3 regions of the Limnobacter sp. G6BE5S genome follow, and region 2 is predicted to be linked to each of the others. Evidence: predicted binding sites of a transcription regulator. Region 2 holds the regulator's gene; each other region holds the start of a gene.
The links. The regulator sigma-54, encoded in region 2, starts transcription at its own class of promoters, with help from an activator protein. The targets are predictions, from matches to a motif close to TGGCANGNAANCTGCTTT.
Positions count from the first base shown of each region.

Region 1 (7,307 bases), on a different contig from region 2:
GCGACACGCGGCCAGCAGCCGGAAATGCATTCTTGCGGCCAGCCCAGAATTTCAGGCGTTCGGCTTCGCTTTGCGACACCTTGATGGCGGTGGCACCGCAGCCGTTCAGCACGCGGGTCATTTCCGCAATTTCTTCGGCCACTTCTTCGGGTGTGCCATCGCTTTCCAGCAACAAAATGGCCTCTGCTTCGGTGTCGTAACCAGCTTTTACAAAGGGCTCCACCATTTGGCTGGCGCGCTTGTCCATCATTTCAAGCCCGGCCGGGATAATGCCCGCGGCGATCACGGCTGCCACTGCATTGCCTGCATTGGCCACGTCGTCGAAGCTGGCCATAATCACCTGCGCCAAAGCGGGCTTGGGTACCAGCTTCACGGTCACTTCTGTAACCACAGCCAGCATGCCTTCGGAGCCGATCACCAGGTTCATCAACTCAAGTCCGGGGGCATCGGGTGCCTCGGAGCCGAATTCAACCACTTCACCTTCAATGGTAATGGCGCGAACTTTCAGCACGTTGTGCACCGTGAGGCCGTACTTCAGGCAGTGCACGCCACCGCTGTTTTCGGCCACATTGCCGCCAATGGTGCAGGCAATTTGGCTGGAAGGGTCGGGCGCATAGTACAACTGGTGCTGGGCCACGGCCTCGGAAATAGCCAGGTTACGCACGCCGGGTTGCACCACTGCACTACGAGATTGCACATCTACTTTTAGAATTTTGTTGAACTTGGCCATACCCAGCAAAATGCCGTGCTTGTGGGGCTGTGCACCGCCGGACAAACCGGTGCCCGCACCGCGTGCCACAACAGGTACGTTTAGTCTGTTGGCCAGCTTCAGGATTTCGATAACCTGTTCTTCGGTGTCGGGCAAGGCCACCACCATGGGCAACTGGCGAAACAGGCTTAAGCCGTCGCATTCATAGGGTTTGGTGTCTTCTACCTCGTGCAACACAGCGTGGGCGGGCAGAATCTGGTTCAAGCCCGCGATCACTTCCGCGCGTTGGGCGGCATTCAGTACAAAGTCTTCAGTGGGCGCATTCATAGGGGTACCTCTTTGACAGCTTTCAAGCATACTCAATTATTGTATGAATGGTAATTGGTGCTTGCCCGAAGCAGTTTTGCTTGTTAGTCAAAAGTGAATTGCCGGTTTGTTTTGCCAACTCGGCATGGGTTACTTGTGCAGCACTTGAATGGCGACTTTTGATCTGAACTTGAAGGGTCGCCGCTGCCCGAAAACTTGGCATATCGTCTTGTCTGCTTGAGCCTGCACTAAGCCAAGCCCTCCAAAAGTAACGGTCGGGTCTTGGCTTTCGCGCCATGGCGCGATCGTTTGTCTCGGCGCACCAAGCCGGCAAGTTTTCTGACCGGTCATCGTGCGACCACTTGCAAGTTCAGCTCCGCGTCACCGTCGGCCGGGTCTGTAGCCCAATCGGCGGCGGTGTTTCGATCGCCTCGCCTTCAAGAAAACCTGCCCGTTTGAATTCACCCGCCACGGTCGGCCATGGGCCGGCACCGAGACTCGGCCCGCCCTTTTGCCGAGCGAGGTGAGTCAGGGTGAATCTCAAAAAGGGATATACAGGTTTTCAGGCGAGAGATTGAAACCCAAGCCGATCGGGCAGTTAACCGGCAGGCGAGAGATTGGAACCCAAGCCGATCGGGCTGTGAACAAGCTAACTGAGTTATCTACACCAGCAAATGAGCAAAAGCCTGCCTAGTCCTAGCTGGCGGACGTTGCCAATTCGCATCGCGGCCGCGTCACCATGCCGTACTCCCGCTTTTCCAGCAGTGCGGGGTTCTCAGCCAATTGCATGGCGCCTGCAAAGGCAATCATTGCCCCGTTGTCGGTGCAAAGGCTCAGCTCGGGGAAGTAAACTTCCACTCCACGCTTGCGCGCTGCTTTCACCAACTGTTCTCGCAACAATTTGTTTGCGCCCACACCACCGGCAACAACCAATCGTTTGTGATCTTGCTGTAAGCAGGCCGCCAATGCTTTCTTGACCAGCGTTTCAACAATCGCAGCTTGAAAACTGGCAGCCAGATCGGCTTTGTCCGTGTCGCTGATCACCATGGTTTCAGAAGGTTGCTTCACACCTGCCAATTTCATGGCGGTGGTGAGGACAGCTGTTTTCAAACCGGAAAAGCTGAACATGTAATCGCCGCTGTGCAACATGGGGCGGGGCAACTTGAATCGCTCGGGATTGCCGTTTTCTGCCAGTTTCGACAAGGCTGGGCCGCCAGGGTAGGGCAGGCCGATCATTTTTGCGGTTTTGTCAAAGGCTTCGCCAGCGGCATCATCCAATGTCTCGCCAAGCAGGGAATAACGGCCCAACCCTTCAACACCCATTAACTGAGTGTGCCCGCCACTAACAAGCAAAGCAGTAAAGGGGAAGGCTGGTGGGTTGGCAGAAAGCAAAGGCGATAGCAAATGCCCTTCCAGGTGGTGCACGGGAATTACAGGCAAACTGAGACCCATCGCAAGGCTGTATGCAAATGCGCAACCCGCCATCAGGGCGCCCGGCAACCCGGGGCCAGTGGTTACGGCAATTGCGTCCACTTCTTGCAGGGTAATGCCAGCCTGGGCAAAGGTTTCGTCCATCAAGGGAATCAAACGACGAATGTGATCTCGAGAGGCCAGTTCTGGCACCACGCCGCCGTAATCGGTGTGCATTGCAATTTGAGAATACAAGGCTTGCCCTAGAATGCGCCCCTCGGTGGTGCACAGTGCCACACCGGTTTCGTCACAGGAACTTTCAAAACCAAGCACAATTTTGGGAGGGTTTGCAACGGAAGTCACTTCAGGCAGCCAGAACAAAATTAACGCCCCATTTTAGCGTGGCTTCGTTAAGTAATTGAATCTGAAAGGCTTCAAGTGCGAGTAATAGTCAAAACATTTCAAATCGGAGACATTTCATGTTGATCGGAGTCACCAGAGTACTGGGACCCCTGCTGTTGGCGGTTGGGCTTGCGGGTTGTCTGTCGGAAACCGACCCGACAATGGTCGGCAATTCGGGCTCCAGCGGCGGCGGTGGCGTTGGTCCATCTGAAACCGAAATGCCACTGCGGGTGAAAAACCAGCAAACGGCCACGGGCCACGCGGCGCGTGTTGAGCAGGTGGTCATTCCCGCTTTTGATGGCACTGACTTGGCGTTGACTGTCTATTTTCCTGAATTGGATGCCGGTGAGGCGACCCCTTTGTTGTTGCACTCCCATGGCTTTGGAGGCACCCGTGCCGCCACACTTGATTTTGACGAAGCCGCGCAAACATCTGAAATTGGTGTTGATACCCTGCAGGTGGCTTATAACGAGAAACAGCCAGTGGCAGGCCGGGCCGGTTGGTATGTAATTTCCTATGATCAGCGCGGCCACGGCGAAACCGGTGGCAATGTCACGATTCTTGATCCTGATTTCGAAGGCAAAGACTTCAAAACCATCCTTGACTGGGCAGAAGCCAATTTGCCCAACCTGGGCTACCGCAGCAAAGCCGGTGCATTGAACCCAGTGGTGGGCACCATTGGCCGCAGCTATGGTGGGGCGTTTCAATTAATTGGCACCGGGCTTGATTCCCGCATTGATGCCATGGTGCCCAATGGCACCTGGTACGACCTGCGTTACAGCCTGAACCCCGGCGGCGTGCCCAAAACCACCTACCTGAACGGATTGGTGGCGGGGGGCTTGGAAAGCAACCGCGGGCGTTACGACCCCTTCCTGTTTCAGGGGCTTGTCGAGGCCAATACCACGGGCGTGGTTTCCGACGAAATTGTGAAACGATTGGGCTCGCAAGGTTCTATCTCCTATTGCGATTTGTCGGCCAACCTGCCCAGGGGCATGACGCTGAAAACCGATGTGCCCGCGTTTTTTATTCAAGGTGCTACCGATGTGTTGTTCAACCTGAATGAAGCGATTCAAAACTTTGAGTGTTATCGCAAGGTGAATGCAGACGCAAAATTGTTGTTCGTCAAATACGGGCACCTGCTCAATGCCTTGGGCGTTCAGCAAGACCCCAACGCGGCGCTGGAAGGCACCGGTGCCAAATACGCCTTCAATGAAAGCCTGATCTGGCTGAAGACCGCACAAAACTCATGCCCCGCAGCCAATTGGGATGCGCCAACAGGCCGCTGTGTTCTTCCGCTAAAAAACATGATGTTCCAGTTTCTGGCCCAACATTTGGTGGGCAGCAGGCAAGCCCGTTCGCAGAATTATCTGGGTTTCGACCCAATACCATTGCCTGAAATCGCATCGGTGCTTGAAGACAGCAGAAACGATCCCACTGCAATTGAAGTGAAGTCCAATTCATCGAACCGACCCAAGCTAGAAGGTGTGCGTGCAGCTTCAGCGTTCAGTACGCCCACGCAAGTGATCGCGGGTGTGGCGGGCCTGTTTACAGGTTTAACCTCAACACAGGCGGCTCAACTTGCGCAGCCTGTTTATGTGGAACTGAACAATGCCAACGAGAAAGGCTGTTTTGTAGGCACGCCCAAAGCCACCGTGAAAGTGGAGCCTGTTGGCCCAGCTTCGCCCGAGTCTCCCATTGTTTACGTGGGGCTTGGACTGAAACGCGCCGATGGCACGCAAACCGTGTTGCACGATCAGGTCACGCCCTTGAAGGGGTATGGCGAGAAAGCCATTGATCTGCCCGGCATTTCTGTTCAGCTCAAGGAAGGGGATTCACTCACCCTGACTATTCAGGGCTACAACCCAGTGTTTGTCAGCAGCTTTAACCGCTTGCCAGTACCCGTTACCGTCAGCGCCAGCGTGGCCTTGCCCAATCGGGTTCAAGATCCTACAGGCTTCTGCGCCCTGTAATCAAACAGCGCACCGTTCTACGCAGAATGGTGCGCTGCACTAGTTGGGTGCCAGCCGCCCAGCCCAATTTCATCCCATTTCAATAAAAACAGCCTCTTTGTGGTGCAAAACCATGTCGAAATGGCTGGCACGACCCTTGCATTGATACGGGTGTAGGTCGTCAACGGCGGCGATCTGCAGGTGGATTGACAGGTCTCCCACGGTTGCGCAAGTGGCCAAGGGAGTTGGACAACGGCGTCCGTGCTGCTTCGTGCAGCCGGGGGCCGTTTTTTTTTGGGTAAATTGGGATAAATAGTATGCTGATGTCCGTCAAAAAACAGAAGCTGGTGGTAATTGGTAACGGCATGGCCGGTATCCGGGTGGTTGAAGAGCTGATCAAGCTTGCCCCTGAATTGTATGAAATCACCGTGTTTGGCGCAGAGCCGCATCCCAATTACAACCGGATCATGCTTTCGCCAGTATTGGCTGGAGAGCAGAAGTTCGAAGAAACCATACTCAACGACTGGGACTGGTACACCAGCAACAACATTACCTTGCATGTGGGTCGTGAAGTCACTGAAATTGATCGCATAAAACGTGTGGTCAAATGTGCCGATGGCACGGTTGCGCCTTACGATCGTTTGCTGCTGGCCACTGGCTCCAATTCATTCATCCTTCCTGTGCCAGGTTCTACCTTGCCGGGCGTGATCGGGTATCGCGACATTGCAGACACCGAGACCATGCTGGACGCAACCAAGCATTACAAAAAGGCTGTGGTCATTGGTGGTGGTTTGCTGGGGCTTGAAGCCGCCAACGGCTTGGCCATTCAAGGCATGGATGTCAGCGTGGTGCATTTGCCCACCTGGCTCATGGAGCGCCAGCTAGACCCCACCGCGGCCGGCCTGTTGCAGAAAAGCCTTGAAGCCAAAGGCCTGAAATTCTTGCTGGCCAAAAACACCAAGGCCTTGCATGCGGGCCCCGATGGCCGTGTTGCCAAAATTGAGTTTGCCGACGGCGATATTCACGACGCTGACCTGGTTGTGATGGCGGTGGGTATTCGGCCGAACGACAAACTGGCCGCCACAAGTGGCTTGCTGTGTAACCGGGGTGTTGTGGTCAACGACACCATGCAAACCATCACTGATCCCAAAATTTACTCGGTGGGCGAATGTGCCAGCCACCGTGGTGTAGCCTATGGCCTGGTGGCGCCACTGTTCGATCAGGCCAAGGTGTGTGCCAACCACCTGGCCCAGTTCGGCATTGGTCGTTACGAAGGTTCGGTAACCTCCACCAAGTTGAAAGTAACCGGTGTTGATTTGTTCTCTGCCGGTAATTTCATGGGGGGCGAAGGCTGCGAAGAATTATTGCTCTCCGACCCCATTGGTGGCGTTTACAAAAAACTGGTGATCAAGGAAGACAAGCTGGTGGGCGCTTGCCTGTATGGCGACACGATCGATGGCTCTTGGTATTTCAAGCTGATGCGCGAAGGCAAGGCCATCAAGGAAATTCGCGAAAAGCTGATGTTTGGCCAGAACAACATTGGCGACACTGGTCATGAAGGTCAAAGCCAGGCCAGCAAAATGGCAGACACCGATGAAGTGTGTGGTTGCAATGGTGTGTGCAAAGGCACCATTGTGCAGGCCATTAAAACCAAGGGTTTGTTCACGATTGAAGAAGTGCGCAAGCACACCAAGGCCAGTGCAAGTTGTGGTTCTTGCACCGGTTTGTGTGAACAGATTTTGATGAGCACCGCAGGTGCCGATTATTCCGCCACGCCAAAAACCAAACCCATGTGTGGCTGTACCGATCATGGTCACCAGGTTGTTCGCGATGCAATTTTCAAGCACCACCTGACCACCAAAGAAGAGGTGTTCGCCACCATGAACTGGCGCACGCCCAACGGTTGCGCAACTTGCCGCCCGGCTGTGAATTATTACCTCATCAGTTCCTGGCCTGGCGAAGCGGTGGATGATCCACAAAGCCGTTTTATTAACGAACGTGCACACGCCAATATTCAGAAAGACAAAACCTATTCAGTGGTGCCGCGCATGTGGGGTGGCGAAACCACTGCCGCTGAATTGCGTCGCATTGCCGATGTGGTCGACAAATACAACATTCCCACCGTGAAAGTAACCGGTGGCCAACGCATCGATTTGCTGGGCGTGAAAAAAGAAGACTTGCAAGATGTGTGGAAAGACCTCGACATGCCCAGTGGCCATGCTTATGCCAAAGGTTTGCGCACGGTAAAAACCTGTGTGGGCAGCGAATGGTGCCGTTTTGGTACACAAGACAGCACCCAGATGGGCAAAGACCTGGAGCGTGGTTTATTCAAAATGTACGCACCCCACAAAGTAAAGCTGGCCGTATCGGGTTGCCCGCGCAATTGCGCAGAAAGTGGCATTAAAGATGTCGGTGTGATTGGTGTCGATTCCGGTTGGGAAATTTATGTGGGTGGCAACGGCGGCATTAAAACCGAAGTGGCCCAGTTTCTGTGTCGCGTTAAAACCTCCGACGAGGTGATGTCAGTCAGT
Region 1 covers NZ_JBZFLM010000005.1:119,938-127,244, forward strand. The annotation lists gene ACVL1J_RS10305 (FAD-linked oxidase C-terminal domain-containing protein) at 1-1,036, opposite strand, end outside; gene tsaD (tRNA (adenosine(37)-N6)-threonylcarbamoyltransferase complex transferase subunit TsaD) at 1,712-2,788, opposite strand; gene ACVL1J_RS10315 (alpha/beta hydrolase) at 2,905-4,797, shown strand; gene nirB (nitrite reductase large subunit NirB) at 5,094-7,307, shown strand, end outside.
Region 1: nirB (nitrite reductase large subunit NirB) is a predicted target of sigma-54. The motif match lies at 4,923-4,940, and genes of this name have one in related genera.

Region 2 (7,307 bases):
GCACCATGAACTCGTCGAGCGTATTAATGCCCCGCATTTGCAAAATGGTGTTGCGCACCGCAGCTTCCAGCAAAACTGCAAGGTTTCGGCCCGCGGCCACGGGCAAGATGGCTTTGCGAATGGGGAGTCCAAGCACTTCCTGGAATTGCGGTTCGGTGACCAGTCGTTCCTGATGCAATTCCAAAGACGCTTTGCGCACCAAATGCACAATCAGCTTGAGCCGCATTTTACGGCGCACTGCCGTTTCACCAAAAATTGCCTTGATGTCGAGCAGCCCAACCCCACGCACTTCCATCAAGTTGCGGATCAATTCGGGGCAACGGCCTTCAATAAGGTTGGGGGCCACGCGCGAGAATTCCACCACGTCGTCGGCCACCAAGCCATGGCCGCGAGAAATCAATTCAAGACCGAGTTCGCTTTTGCCCAATCCCGATTCACCACAAATGAGCACGCCCATGCCGAGCACGTCCATGAACACGCCGTGCATCATGGTGGTGGGGGCCAGCCATTTGTTGATGTATACGCGCAGAAAGTCGATAATTTCTGCGGCAGACAGCGGTGTGGCCAGCAACGGGATGTTGGATTCGTCGCAAGCCGCTTTGAGCAATGCGTGTGGCTGAAAAGATTCGGCGACGATGATGGCGGGAGGGTCGCCTTCGATCAGTTTATCAATTTGATGTTTTTTGCGAGCATCGCTGATGCGGGCGAAGTATTCGATTTCCTGGCGACCAAAAACCTGGATACGGCCAGGGTGAATGGTGTTGAGGTGACCTACGAGATCGGAGGATGCGAAGCACTGAAGATCAAGGTGACGATCACCACCGTTTAAACCGGCAAGCCAGTCGAGTTTGAGTTTGTTGCGGTTGGCTTCGATCAGTTCTTTCAGTTGCTTCACAGGCTTAACTCGCTGGTTGGTAAGGCTCCCAGTTGGCGATCAATTGGTGAGTGGCACCAGGATCGGATTCTGTCATGAGTTTCTCACGGAAATCCTTGTCAGACAGCATTTGAGCCAGTTCTGACAGTATATCCAGATGATGCTGGTTTGCGCTTTCAGGCACCAGCAAAAACATGAGTAGCTTGACGGGTTGGCCGTCAGGGGCATCAAACGGAATGGGATCTTGCACACGCACAAGGCTGGCGATGGGTTCGCGCAGGCCTTTGATGCGGCCATGCGGCACCGCCACCTGCTGGCCAAGGCCAGTGGAGCCCAAACGCTCACGCGCAAAAAGACTGTCGAACACCTTGGACCGTGCAATGCCCTGGTTGTTTTCAAAGACCAGTCCGGCCTGTTCAAACACGCGCTTTTTGCTGGTGACCTGTGTGTCCAACAATATGTTGGATGGTGGAAGTAGATTTGCGATCAAGTTCATCGCTGTTGATTCCTGAGACCCGCTTCTAATCGTGGGGCCGATTATACGCCATAAAAACACAAAAGGCGGATTGAAGTCCGCCTTTTGAATTTCCCTGAAATTACAGTGGTTTATTCAGCTTCTTCTACCACTTGGTGTTTTATGGGCGTGTGATTGTGATTGGTAAGTTTGTCTTTGTGCCGCAATACCTGGCGATCGAGTTTGTCGGCCAGCGCATCAATGGCTGCGTAGAGGTTTTCATGACTTGATTCAGCGTGTATGTCTTTGCCGCGAACGTGCAGCGTAACATCTGCCCTTTGAACCAGCTTGACCACCGAGATGGTCACCGATGCATCAATGACGTGATCAAAATGCCTTTTCACCCGGTCCAGTTTTTCAATTACATAATTTCGAATAGCTGGGGTAACTTCCAGATGATGACCATTGATGTTCAAGTTCATAAGGTATCTCCTTTCGTTGCTGCGGGGGGAAGCTTTAACTTTAAAGCGACTTACGCATGTTCACCGGGGGTATTTTCAGTGATTCCCGGTATTTAGCGACCGTGCGTCTTGCGACCACGATGCCCTGTTGACCGAGTAGGTCGGCGATTTGGCTGTCAGATATCGGCTGCTTGGCGTCCTCCGCAGAAATCAGTTGCTTGATGAGTGCACGGATGGCCGTGCTGGAAGCTTGCCCACCTGAATCGGTGGAAACATGACTTCCGAAGAAATACTTTAGCTCAACCAACCCATAGGGCGTCAACATATATTTTTGCGTGGTAACCCTTGACACGGTCGATTCATGCAGTCCCAGTAAATCAGCAATTTCCCGCAGAACCAAGGGTTGCATTGCGATTTCGCCATGATTGAAGTAGCCGATTTGTCGTTCTACGATCGCTTGGCTCACCCGTAAAATAGTGTCAAATCGCTGTTGAACGTTTTTTAAGAGCCACCGGGCCTCTTGAAGTTGCGCGCTGAGTTGTGCGCTTTGACCACGGTGAGACCTCAGGATCGAGGCGTACATTTCATTGATTCGAATTTTGGGCATTACATCGGGGTTGAGCTGCACATGCCATTGTCCACTGAGTTTTTTAACAATGACATCGGGCACCACATGATCGTCGTCAATGCGCCGAAAGCGCGCGCCGGGAAAAGGTTCTAGCGAGCGGATTATTTGATGGCAGATCTTTAAAGTGTCTTCGTCGACATTCAGGGCTTTCTTCAGTTTGGTGAAGTCACGCTGGGCGAGCAAACTCAAATGGTCGCGGATAATGTGTTGGCAGTTGCCGTACAGGTTTGTTTGGCAAGTAATGTCCCGGCGCTGGGCCAGTTGCAGCAACAGGCACTCTGCCGCATTGCGTGCGCCCACGCCGGGTGGGTCGAAGCTTTGCAGCAGGCGCAGTGCCGCGCTCAGTTCTTCAAACTCCAGGTCGGGTTCGTCCTGCAAGGTTTCCCACAGGTCTTCAAGTTCAACGGTCAGGTAGCCATCGTCGCTAAGGTAGTCGATCAGCCACAGCACCAGGTTTTTGTCGCGTTCGCTGGCCTGCGTCATGCGCAGCTGGTCGATGAGGTGTTGGTGCAGGCTGCTGTCGGGCGCAGCCAGTTGAAGGCCGGGTTTTTCTTCGTCGCCATCGGCACCTGCGCCGCTGTTGTCGCGCCAGTCACCTTCCCAGTTGTCCTGAATGGAGTCGATGGTCTCGCGTTGAACAATTTCTTCGCTTTGGTTGTCTTGTTCAGCTTGTTGATCGCTGACGGGCTCACTGGCTTTGCGTGGGTCCGGTTCGGCTTCGAAGCTGTCGCCCTGTGGCTCGTGCAATTCGCCATTGCTGCTGTCCAGGCTGAGTGTACGTTCGCCTTCAACAGCCTCTTCATCGGCCAGCTCGAGTAGCGGGTTTTCGGCCAGTGCCTGTTGAATTTCCTGCTGCAGTTCGAGTGTGGACAGTTGCAGCAATCGAATGGATTGCTGAAGCTGCGGCGTGAGCGTGAGATTTTGGGAAACTTTAAGCTGAAGGGATTGTTTCATGGGGGCTCAGCTTTACATCCGGAAGTGTTCGCCGAGATACACGCGGCGTACATCGTCGTTCTTCACAATTTGTTCCGGACTACCCGAGGCCAATACTCGACCTGCACTGATAATGTAAGCACGATCGCAAATGCCCAGCGTTTCGCGCACGTTGTGGTCGGTGATCAACACGCCAATTCCTTTCGATTTCAGAAAGGCCACAATGCGTTGAATTTCCAGTACGGCGATTGGGTCTACGCCTGCGAAAGGCTCATCCAGCAAAATAAAGCGGGGTTGGCTGCCCAATGCGCGCGCAATTTCCAGGCGGCGGCGTTCGCCACCTGAAAGTGAGGCGGCCAGCGAGGTGCGAATGTGTGAAATTTGCAGGTCGTTGAGCAAGTCTTCAACCGCTTGGTCCACCGTTTTGTCTTTGGGCGGATTAATTTCCAGTACAGCGCGAATGTTTTCTTCCACCGTCAACTTGCGAAATACGGAAGCCTCTTGGGGAAGATAGGACAGGCCCGCACGCGCACGTTCATGAATGGGTTGAAGCGTGATGTCACGGCCTTCGAGGCAGATATTGCCTTCGTCGGCGCTGACCAGGCCCACGATCATGTAAAAGCAGGTGGTTTTGCCAGCACCATTGGGGCCCAGCAAGCCAACCACTTCACCGGTGTCCACATGCAGTGAGACATCTTCAATTACACGCTTGCTGCGGTAGGCCTTGCGCAGGCTGAGTGCCTGAAGTCGGCCCTGACCAGTCAAGGTTTGAGCGGGGGTGTTACTCACTTGCTGCCCCCTTTTGGCGCTGGTTCGGGCGCTGGTGCAGGCGCTTGGGTTTTCGGCTTGATGACTGCCTGCACGCGAGAGGATCCGCTGCTGTTGGGCGAGCCCACCACATTCAAAAATTCGGTGTTCTGTTCATAAGTAATTTTGGTGCCGGAAATTGATTCAGTCAGCTGACCATTGGTGCTTTTCTGAATGCTGGCTGCGCCGGTCAGCGTAACAATCGATTTGTCGCCGTCAAATTCAATCGTGTTGCCAGTGCCGTTGATCAGCAAGACTTCATTGGGGCGTTCAGAGTCGCGTTGTTGTTTGAAGCGGGCGGGTTTTCCTTCCACTGTGGCGAATTGGGTGCCGTCGCTGCGTTCAGTCAACGTGAGTTTGTCGCCGCGAATCACAAGGCTTCCGCGCGTTAGTAACACATTGCCTGTAAACACGTTCACGTTCGACTTTTCGTTGTACGTCATCTGGTTGGCGTCGATGGTGGTAGGTTGCCGTTTGTCAGCTTCCAGTGCGTGCACGCTGACCCCGAAAGCCAGTGCCTGTGCTGCCAGTGCCATGGAAATCCAGTTGGAGCATTTCATCGTTTTGCCTCTATGCGAAATTTGACCGAGCCTTGCGCTATCAATTCGCCTGTGTCGTTGTTCAATGTTGCACCCTGTGCCTCAAACCTTTGGCCAGGCCGGGTTACCAATACATTCTTGTCGGTGGAAATTTCGTTGGTGATGTTGTCGATTCGTATTTCTTCAGACTTCATGGTGGTCACAAGCCCTTCGTCTTGGCTGGTCACTACCACATCCTCCCGGAGGTAAATTTCATCCGTATCGAGCAGGTACACGCCTTTCCGGGCATTGCCCTTGACCATGCCGTTACCCGCTTCAAATTGTTCAAGCTCCGGCTCGGTGATGTTCCACACATTGCCTTGTGGAATGTGCTCTGCAGATTTGCTGCGAATAATTGAATACTTGTTCTCGGCCAAGTCATGGCTTTGCACCGAGAAGTTGCGCAGGTAATAGTCGCTGCTGGTGGGGTCGTTTTTGCCACTGACACTGAACAGGCTGAGCTCGGACTGAATTGCAAACCAATACGACGTAGCTGCCAACGCGAACGTTAACAGCAGCGGTATGAACTGCGAAATCAGATTGAAAAAAGCACTGACGGGTTTCACGTTGCTTCCCAAGGGTTCTGGTAGCCAGGCTGGTGACTCAGAATAAAATCACACAGCTCGCGTGCTGCGCCGTCACCGGGTGGGCGTGTGTTGATCCAGTTGGCTGTAGTTTTCATGGCGGCCGGGGAGTGTTGGGTACTTGCTGCCAAGGCAACCTGTTGAAGCACTGGATAATCGGGCCAGTCGTCGCCGAAAAAACCGCATTCATTCCATTCCAGCCCCAGCAATTGGCGAATGTCATCATAGGCTTGCAGTTTGGTTTTGCAACCTTGGACCAACTGGTAGATGCCGAGGTCTTTTGCACGTTTCTCGACAATGGCGCTGGAGCGCGCCGTGATCCAGATCACTTTGATGCCGTGGTCCATCAGCAGCCGAAGTCCTTGACCGTCGAATACGCTGAAGCGCTTCATGACTTCGCCTTCGTTGCCAAAATACAGGCCACCGTCAGTCAACGTGCCATCAACATCAAAGCCCATCAATTTGATTTGCGATGCGGCCTCTGCGGCGGTGGGTTTGCGGTCGGTAAATTGATTCATCAAACCACCTTGGCTTCAAACAGGTCATGAAAGTTCAAGGCGCCCACAATGTGCCCTTGCTCGTCGGTCACTACGACTTGGCTAATGTGGCTGACTTCCATCATGCGCACCGCCTCTACTGCCAGCTTGTCGGGCGCAATACATTTCGGCGCACTGTTCATGACTTCGCTGACCAGCAAACCGCGCAGGTCGAGGCCTTGTTCAATCAGGCGGCGCAGGTCACCGTCTGTGAAAACACCGAGCAATTTGTTGCCGGGATCGACTACGGCGGTCATGCCCAAGCCTTTTTTGGTGATTTCCAGGATGGCATTGGAGATGCTGGCCGAAGGCGACACTGCAGGTATGCGATCACCTTTGCGCATGACATCGCTGACATGGGTCAGCAGTTTGCGGCCCAGGCTGCCACCGGGATGCGACAGGGCGAAATCTTCTTCGCTGAAGCCCCTGGCTTTAAGTACAACCACGGCAAGTGCGTCCCCCAGTGCCAAAGCAGCTGTGGTGCTGGCTGTTGGGGCCAAATTCAGGGGGCAGGCTTCTTTTTCAACACCGCAGTCCAAGACCAAATCAGCCTGACGCGCCAGGGCGGAGTCGGGTTTGCCTGTCATGGCGACTATTTTTGCGCCACGGCGTGCAATGGCTGGCAGCACGGCCACCAGTTCCTCGGTATTGCCAGAGTTGGACAGGGCAATGACCACGTCTTCTTGGGTGATCATGCCCAAATCGCCATGCGAGGCTTCAGTGGCATGCACGAAAAAGGAGGGAGTGCCCGTACTGGCAAAGGTGGCTGCAATCTTCTTGGCAATCAGCCCCGACTTGCCCACGCCAATCAAAATCACCCGACCCTTGCAGTTCAGGATGGCGGTGGTGGCTTGGCTGAACTGGTCATTCAAGCGCTCGGACAATGCCGAAACTGCTTGGGCCTCAATGGCCAACGCTTCTCTGGCCATGGCCAGAAAATCGTGCTTGTCATTATTCGACGGTGTTGTTGACATGGTGGACCCTGATAGACTTAAGCAACAAAGGTGCTTGAGGCTGTGCTCTTTTCAGGGCAGTATAGCAAAGCGCGTGCCAATTCTCTTCACTTCCTAAGCATTAAACGTGCCTAACGCTCTAGAGCTTTCTTTGATTCTTATGCTGGTCGCAGTGCTGGCGGTCTCGCTTTTCCGTCACTGGAAGCTGCCCGCCATGCTGGGCTATCTGTTTGCGGGCACGCTGATTGGCCCGTATTCGCTGGGTATCGTTCCAGACACACCGGAAACCCGCCACTTGGCCGAGTTTGGTGTCGTATTCCTGATGTTTTCGATAGGCCTTGAATTCAGTCTGCCCAAATTACACGCCATGCGCCGAGTCGTTTTTGGTTTGGGTTTTGCCCAGGTCAGCCTGACGATGCTGGGCGTTATGGGATTGGGTTTGCTGGCGGGCTATTTTCTGGAAGTGCCATTGAGCACCGCGTTTGTATTGGCGGGGGCG
Region 2 covers NZ_JBZFLM010000001.1:125,276-132,582, reverse strand. The annotation lists gene hprK (HPr(Ser) kinase/phosphatase) at 1-895, opposite strand, end outside; gene ACVL1J_RS00625 (PTS sugar transporter subunit IIA) at 900-1,370, opposite strand; gene hpf (ribosome hibernation-promoting factor, HPF/YfiA family) at 1,481-1,810, opposite strand; gene ACVL1J_RS00615 (RNA polymerase factor sigma-54) at 1,851-3,371, opposite strand; gene lptB (LPS export ABC transporter ATP-binding protein) at 3,384-4,139, opposite strand; gene lptA (lipopolysaccharide transport periplasmic protein LptA) at 4,136-4,717, opposite strand; gene lptC (LPS export ABC transporter periplasmic protein LptC) at 4,714-5,301, opposite strand; gene ACVL1J_RS00595 (KdsC family phosphatase) at 5,298-5,837, opposite strand; gene ACVL1J_RS00590 (KpsF/GutQ family sugar-phosphate isomerase) at 5,837-6,829, opposite strand; gene ACVL1J_RS00585 (monovalent cation:proton antiporter family protein) at 6,936-7,307, shown strand, end outside.

Region 3 (7,307 bases), on a different contig from region 2:
CCTGGTTCAGAAACCCCACGCGGTCGCAGGTGCTGGCTTCATCCATCAAATGCGTGGCCACGAATATGGTCAGCCCATCGATGGCCTGCAAGGTTTTCAGGGTTTGCCACACCGTATTTTTTGAAGGCACATCGAGTGCGGTGGTGGGTTCATCGAGTATGAGCACGCCGGGTTTGTGAACCATGGCGCGCGCGATGTCTACTAATCTTTTTTGTCCACCTGAAAGGCTTCCCACAGTGCGATTAAGCCAACCTTGAATTGGGAAAACAGTAAATAGATGTGTCAGGTTTGTAACTGCTTGTGCTTTGTTTAAACCTTGCAGGCCTGCGGCAAACAGCAGGTTTTCCTCCACGGTCATGAAGCGGTCCAGTGACACCGATTGAAACACAAAGCCCAGGTTTTTACGTGCCAGGTGGGCGGCCCTGCGGGTGCTGTAGCCCAGCACCGAGAGTTCGCCCTGGTCAGGTGCAATCAAGCCTGCAATCAAACTGATCAGGGTGGTTTTGCCAGCCCCATTGGGGCCCAGCAGGCCAAACATTTCACCCGCGTTTAAATCAAGGCTGACATTGCTTAACGCCTGCCGAGTTCCCCAAGAGAAGGACAAGCCTTGTGCGTGTAGTCGAATGGTGGTGTTGGTTGCGGTGTTGTTGTAGTTCAAGAGCTGTTTTTGCTGAGGTGCAAGCTGTTGTGATCGCTGCGATACCATACCACGGGCACCTCGGCTGTATTGGCCAGATTTTGCTGTTCAGGCTTTTGAACTTTCAGGTAGTCATCGGGATCATCACGCCGCTGTGCGGCGTTCACAAAGGCGACCACCTTTTCATGTTCGGGTGATTTGTGGCACACAGGGTCGGCGTTGGTGGCGTCGCCGGTGATCAAATACGCCTGACACCTGCAGCCGCCGTAGTCTTTGGCTTTGTCGGGGCAGGTGCGGCAGGGGTCTTTCATCCAGGCATCGCCACGGTAGCGCGTGAAGCCATCACTTTTGTACCAAATGTGTTCAACCGTGCTGGTTTTAACGTTCGGGAATTCAAAGCCGGGCAGCATGCGGGCGGCCTGGCAGGGCAGGGCTGTGCCGTCGGGGCTGATGCTGAGAAACACATTGCCCCAGCCGCTCATGCAAGGCTTGGGTGTTTTTTCGAAATAATCGGGCACCACAAACAACAGCTTCATGGTGTTGCCCAGTTTTTCGCGCCATGCTGCAACGCGTTCTTCGGCGTGCTTAAGCTGTTCATGAGTGGGAATGAGCGCTGCCTTGTTCTGGAAGGCCCAGCCGTAGTATTGCGTGTTGGCCAATTCCAGGTATTCCACGCCAAGCTTCACGGCCAGTTCAATGATTGAATCGATGTGATCCAGATTCAAACGGTGCAGCACCACGTTCAACACCATGGGCCAGCCAGCGGCTTTCACGGCGGTGGCAATTTCCAGTTTTTTGGCAAATGTTTTGGTGTCGCTGAGCGCATCATTCGCGGCCTGGGTTGCGTCCTGAAAGCTGACCTGAATGTGGTCAAGGCCTGCCGATTTCAGGGCATCCAGCCGAGCAGGCTTCAAGCCGATTCCGGAGGTGATCAGGTTGGTGTAGTAGCCCAGTTCATGACCGTACGCCACCAGTTCTTCAAGGTCCTCGCGCAGCAAAGGCTCGCCACCCGAAAAGCCCAGTTGCACCGCGCCCAAGGCACGGGCCTGCTTCATGGTTTCTTTCCACTCGCCGGTGGTCAGTTCATTGGTGTTGGTTTTGTAATCAACCGGGTTGTAGCAAAACACACAGTGCAGCGGGCAGCGGTAGGTGAGTTCAGCCAACAGCCACAAAGGGCCGGCCGGGCGCTGGCTTTGTTCGCTTGCGCTGGTCATGCGTCCAACCAGTTTCTGCGTGTTGCTTCTTCCAGCATGCTGCGTACATCGGCTTCCAGTCCGCTCGCGCTGAATTTGCTTTCCAGCGCGTCAACAATTTCACCCACTGTTCGGGAGCCGTCGCACAACAACAAGATTTCGCTGGCGGATTGGTTCAATTTCACCATGCCCTCGGGGTAGAGCAGCACATGTGTTTTTTGCGCCTCCTCGTATTGAAGGCGAAACAGACGATTCAGTTTTGGGTGAAGCGGCAGGGTTGGTGTTGTCTCGGAGCTCATTGTTTCTTCTGTTTTGTTTTGACCGGTTTGTCGGGGTAAGCCAGCGCGACTGCGTCTGACATGCTCCATAACACATCCAGTTTAAATTGAAGAATTTCCAGTGCACGCTCTTGTTGCGCACGGGTCTTGAAATAATTCAGTGTCACTTCCAAACCATGTTCTACATCGCGCTGTGCAAGGCTGATCCGAGACCGGAAATAATTCAAACCTTCCGGCGCAACCCATTTGTAGTCTTTGGGCCAATTGCTTAAGCGTTGTTTGTGAATTTCAGGCGCAAACATTTCAGTCAGCGACGAACACACGGCCTCTTGCCAAGGCGCACGGCGTGCGAAATTGACGTAAGCGTCTACGGCAAAGCGTACACCAGGCAGCACCAGTTGCTGGCTCCACAAGGTGTCTTTTTCTATGCCCACGGCCTCACCCAAACGGCTCCAGGCTTCAATTCCACCCGCATTGCCTTCCCAGCCATCGTGGTCGAGAATACGCTGCACCCAGCGCCGGCGTGTTTCGCGGTCGTCGCAATTGGCCATCACGGCGGCGTCTTTTTGTGGAATGCAAATTTGGTAATAAAAGCGGTTGGCCACCCAGCCGCGTAGTTGCTCGCGGCTTAGTTTGCCCTCACGCATGGCAATGTTGAAAGGGTGGTGAATGTGGTACTTGTCACCTTTGGCACGCAAGCGTTCTTCGAACTCTTTTTTGCTCCAGGCTTTGTTGTTGCTCATGCAAGAATCTCCATGCCGTCATAAGACACTTCAATTCCATTGTCGGCCAGAATGGCGCGCTCGTCGCCATGCTCGTTCAAAATCGGGTTGGTGTTGTTGATGTGGATCAGAATTTTGCGTTGGGTTTCAAACTGCCGAAGCTGGCTGATCATGCCCGAGCCGCGTTGGCCGGGTTTGTCGGTTTGAGGCAGGTGGCCCATGTCGGCCGCCATTTTTTGCGAAAACCCTTGCGTGACCATTTCGTCTTCGGTCCAGAAAGTGCCGTCCACCATCAGTACATCGGCCTCTTGCATGAAGGGCATGATGTTGGGCGTAATTTCACCCAAGCCTGGTGCATAAAACACTTTTTTGCCGGTGTTGGTGTCTTCAATCAACAGACCAATGTTGTCGCCACGGCGCTGTGCATAGCGGCTTGGGGAATAGGGGGGTGCCTTGCTGATCAGCGGGATTGATTTGATCTTGATGTTGTCCAGCGGGCTGATGGAGAAAGGCTCATCGCACTCGGTGCACAGGGGGGTCCATTTCACGCCGCAGTAAAACCCCAGCGTGGGCACCAAAGGCAGGCCGTTGGTGAGGTCTTCCCACACCGCTGGGGTGGTGAACAGGCGCATGGGGGTTTTGCCCTCGCGCATCATCAACAGGCCTGTGGTGTGGTCAATTTGTGCGTCCATCAGGATCACGGCGGAAATGCCTGTGTCGCGTGGGCCGCGGTTGGGCTGTAGTTCCGGGGTGTTTTTGATCTGGGTCAGAATGTCGGGCGAGGCATTGACCAAAATCCAGTTGGCAGACCCATCGGATATGGCGATCGACGACTGGGTGCGCGCGGTGTAGCCGGGCGCTTTGGCCCTCACGGCTTGGCAGTTGTTGCAGTTGCAGTTCCACTGCGGGAACCCTCCGCCTGCTGCGGATCCCAGAACTTTGATTTTCATAATTGCTTTTTTCAGGGGTAAAAAAAACCCCGCCAGCCTGAAAGGCTATCCGGGGCTGTGCGAACCGTCAAATTAACGGTTGGCAATGTACATGGTGATTTCGAAACCGAAACGCATGTCAACGAATGATGGTGTAGTCCACTGCATGAAATATCCTCCTTTTGCTTTATTAAAATGCACCTTGGCACATGGCTTGGGTGAAGAACTTGGCTTGCGCCGTTTTGTTCGTCCTCGAGTTATAAATAGCAATTCCCGTGCCGTACATGCAAGCCGGTCGGTATTTTTACAATGTGGAAAATGAGGCTGCTTTGGTGTTCAACCTGTTGCAGTTTGAAACACAATGCAAAAAGGCGCGAACCTTGTGAGCTCGCGCCTTAGGATAACCGTTAACGGAGGGTGGTTAACGATTAGAAGAACAGGATTGCACCTACAGCGATTGTGTTGGATTCGCCTTTGGCTGAGGGTGCACCCAACTGGTAGGTTTGTTCGTTGCTGATGTATTCACCTGCAATGGTCAGGCTTGGTGTCAAGTTGTGGTAAACGCCAAGAACCATCTGGTTGGTTTCGTCCAGCATAATGCCATTGGCTGCGCGGTCAGCAGCTGTGGCGTCCAGTGTGGACGAGCCGTAATTGATACCAAACTTGGTGTTGCCAACTTTGTATGTAGCTTGTAGCAGGTAACCGTCTGAATCACGCTCGGCGTTGTTTACGTCGCGACCACCGAAGCCGATCAGTGTGGTGCCCAGTCCTTCACCGGTAAAGTAGTTGCCGGTCAGTGACAACGCGCCGAAGTTCAGCGTACCACCGGCTTCGAAGCCGGTCAGGTCTGCGTCAGGAGCTCCTGCAGCGCCAGATTGGGACTGGTTGATCAAAGCAGCCCACAGTTTGCCACTGTCGCCCAAGCTATAACTGGCCATTGCCTGCATGCCTGGGGAATCGCTTTCCGCGCCACCAATTTCTTTGGGCTGGAATACGCCGCCCGACAAGCTTAGGTTGCCGATTGCTGGTGCCGTGTATGTGATTTGGGGCTGAAATTCAGTGTAGATATAACCAGATCCGATTCCACCCAGTGTTGTGTTGAGTGCGCCGTTGTAGCCAGAACCACCACCTACTGCCAACAAAGACATGTCGTTCAGAATGGCGTTTTGGCCAAACAGACCAATGTCACGGCCTGCCTTGATCGTACCCATTGTTTCGTTGCCGAATTGCAGGAATACGCGGCGCTGATCCCCAACCGTTTGGCCCACGCCACCAGAGAATGCAGAGCTGCCTGTGTTGGTTGTACCTGGGTCAATGGAGATCACGGCCTTCAGGTCGTAACCGGCTTGCTTGGTTGATGCTGAGAAAATGATGAAACCAGGTAAAAGACCGTTTTGAATGGTTGTGCGATCTTGGCCAGTTCCTGTGAAACCGCAAAGTGGCAAAGCACCATCGGCCGCTGCGCCGGCATTGTCACAGCTTGTTGTGTTGTAGTAGGCGTTTACAGAGCCAGAAATGTCCATTTCCCAATCACCGGCTTTGAAACCGATTGCGTGTGCCGAAGTCCCCATTGCTGCCAAGATGGAAGCTGCTACTAATTTTTTGCTGATCATGAGATCAACCCTCCAGTTTTAGTTTTTAAAGGTTGTTGCTTGTTTGTTTTCTAAAGCTCGCCAGCACACCGCAGAGTAGAACTGGCTTGAGGGGACTAGGGCAAAAGACATGCCAGTGCATAAGCTATTGATTTTAATAACATAAATTAAAATGTAGGGCTTTTGATGACAAGATGGGGCAGTGCAGTTGGTTTGAGCCAAACGGTGCGCTTTGAAACAGAATTGTGTGCGGCTGGAGCAGGTGAATGACAGTTTTGTTACAACTGTTCAAATGATTTGCGCCAAAAAAAACCACCCTGTATTTGGGTGGTTTTTTCCAGAGATGAAAGATAAGTTGGGTGAAAACAGCTTATTTGGCGTTCAAGCGTCGGTAAATGGTATTTCTGGAAATTCCCAACATTCTTGCAGCAGCGCTCACATTGCCACGACAGGTCTCAAGTGCGTCCTGGATCGCTCGTGATTCAAGGTCATCCAGGTTGATCGGATTCTCTACCTGAGCCCGGGCGGTGGCTTGCCGTGAACCCAAATAACCTTGCGCACGTGCATCATAGGCCTGAGAGTCGTAGCTCTCTTCCTTGAAGCGTGGCGTCTGCTGCAGTGAGCTGATGTGCTCTTCCCTGCTGGCGGGTTTTGAACTGTGTGTCCAGCTGTCAAATCGACCTTCCCTGAACTTGCTGAAGGTGTGATCAAGACCGTTGCTCTTGGCTGAGGGTCCTGACCGATGATGAACCTGCACTTCAAAAGTGCTGGGTTTGCTTTTTGCCGCAAACACGGGTGAGTTGCTTTGAGCGTGAGGCGTTATTTTGGATTGCACTGAGAAATTACTGCGCACACTGAACTGTGGGCGTGTAACTGCTGCTGACGTTGAGGCGCGAGGCACTTGCTGGCGCTCTTCGGTTTCAACAGGCACTTGCTCGGCTTGATTGGCTTTGGCGTCCAGTCGAAGGGCACGCCACTCATCAAGAAAATCATCTGGCAGGTGGTCCCACTCAATGGTTTCGGCTTCGTCAGTCATTACGCTGGCGGTGCGCAAAATATTCGTGAGCTGCCGAATATTGCCCGGCCATGCGTGCGTGGTAAACGCTTTCATTACTTCCGGAGACACGCGAATGCGCGGGTTGTGCGATTCATTTTCCAGAATGCGTTGAATGATTTTCTGTAAGTCGGTGCGCTCGCGCAGTGCGGGAAGACGAACCACCAAACCATGCAGGCGATAGTACAAGTCTTCACGGAAATGGCCCGTTGCAATTTGATCGCGCAGGTTGCGGTGCGTGGCGCAAATAACCTGCAAATTCACCGGAATGCTTTTCTGGCTGCCAAGCGGTGTAACCACGCGTTCCTGCAATACACGCAACAAGCGTGCTTGCAGAGAAATGGGCATGTCACCGATTTCATCAAGGAACAAAGTGCCACCGTTGGCTTGCAAAATACGGCCTTGTGAACCTTTCTTTTTTGCACCGGTGAATGCGCCGTCTTCGTAGCCAAACAACTCGGATTCAATCAGCGTTTCAGGAATCGATGCGCAATTGACTGCGACAAATGGTTTGTCTACCCGGGGCGAATCGTTGTGGATGGCTTGCGCAAGAATTTCTTTGCCTGTGCCCGTTTCACCCAGAATCAAAATGGGGATGTCTTTGTCGATGACCTTGCCCACTTTTTCGATGATTTTTGCCACCTGTGGATCGCCTGTGTTCAGGTACTTCAGGCTGGAAAGGTGATGGCTTTTCTGGCAGGTTGTGTTGGCTTTCTGCGCGGTCGGCGTTGGGTTTTGCAGCACAGCCGCATCACAATTGTTTTTGACCAAACCCACCGAGTCGAAAATACGGCCTCGGCCCACACTGCCCAAACTGGCTCGCGCTGTGACCTGGTTGCCATTGTGCAAACACAGAATCAAGGGGATTGGGTTGCAGGTGCGGTAATGGTCAATCAAGGCTG
Region 3 covers NZ_JBZFLM010000003.1:102,596-109,902, reverse strand. The annotation lists gene ACVL1J_RS06245 (ABC transporter ATP-binding protein) at 1-658, opposite strand, end outside; gene pqqE (pyrroloquinoline quinone biosynthesis protein PqqE) at 655-1,851, opposite strand; gene pqqD (pyrroloquinoline quinone biosynthesis peptide chaperone PqqD) at 1,848-2,129, opposite strand; gene pqqC (pyrroloquinoline-quinone synthase PqqC) at 2,126-2,851, opposite strand; gene pqqB (pyrroloquinoline quinone biosynthesis protein PqqB) at 2,848-3,780, opposite strand; gene pqqA (pyrroloquinoline quinone precursor peptide PqqA) at 3,853-3,927, opposite strand; gene ACVL1J_RS06215 (porin) at 4,188-5,372, opposite strand; gene ACVL1J_RS06210 (sigma-54-dependent Fis family transcriptional regulator) at 5,722-7,307, opposite strand, start outside.
Region 3: pqqA (pyrroloquinoline quinone precursor peptide PqqA) is a predicted target of sigma-54. The motif match lies at 4,023-4,040, and genes of this name have one in related genera.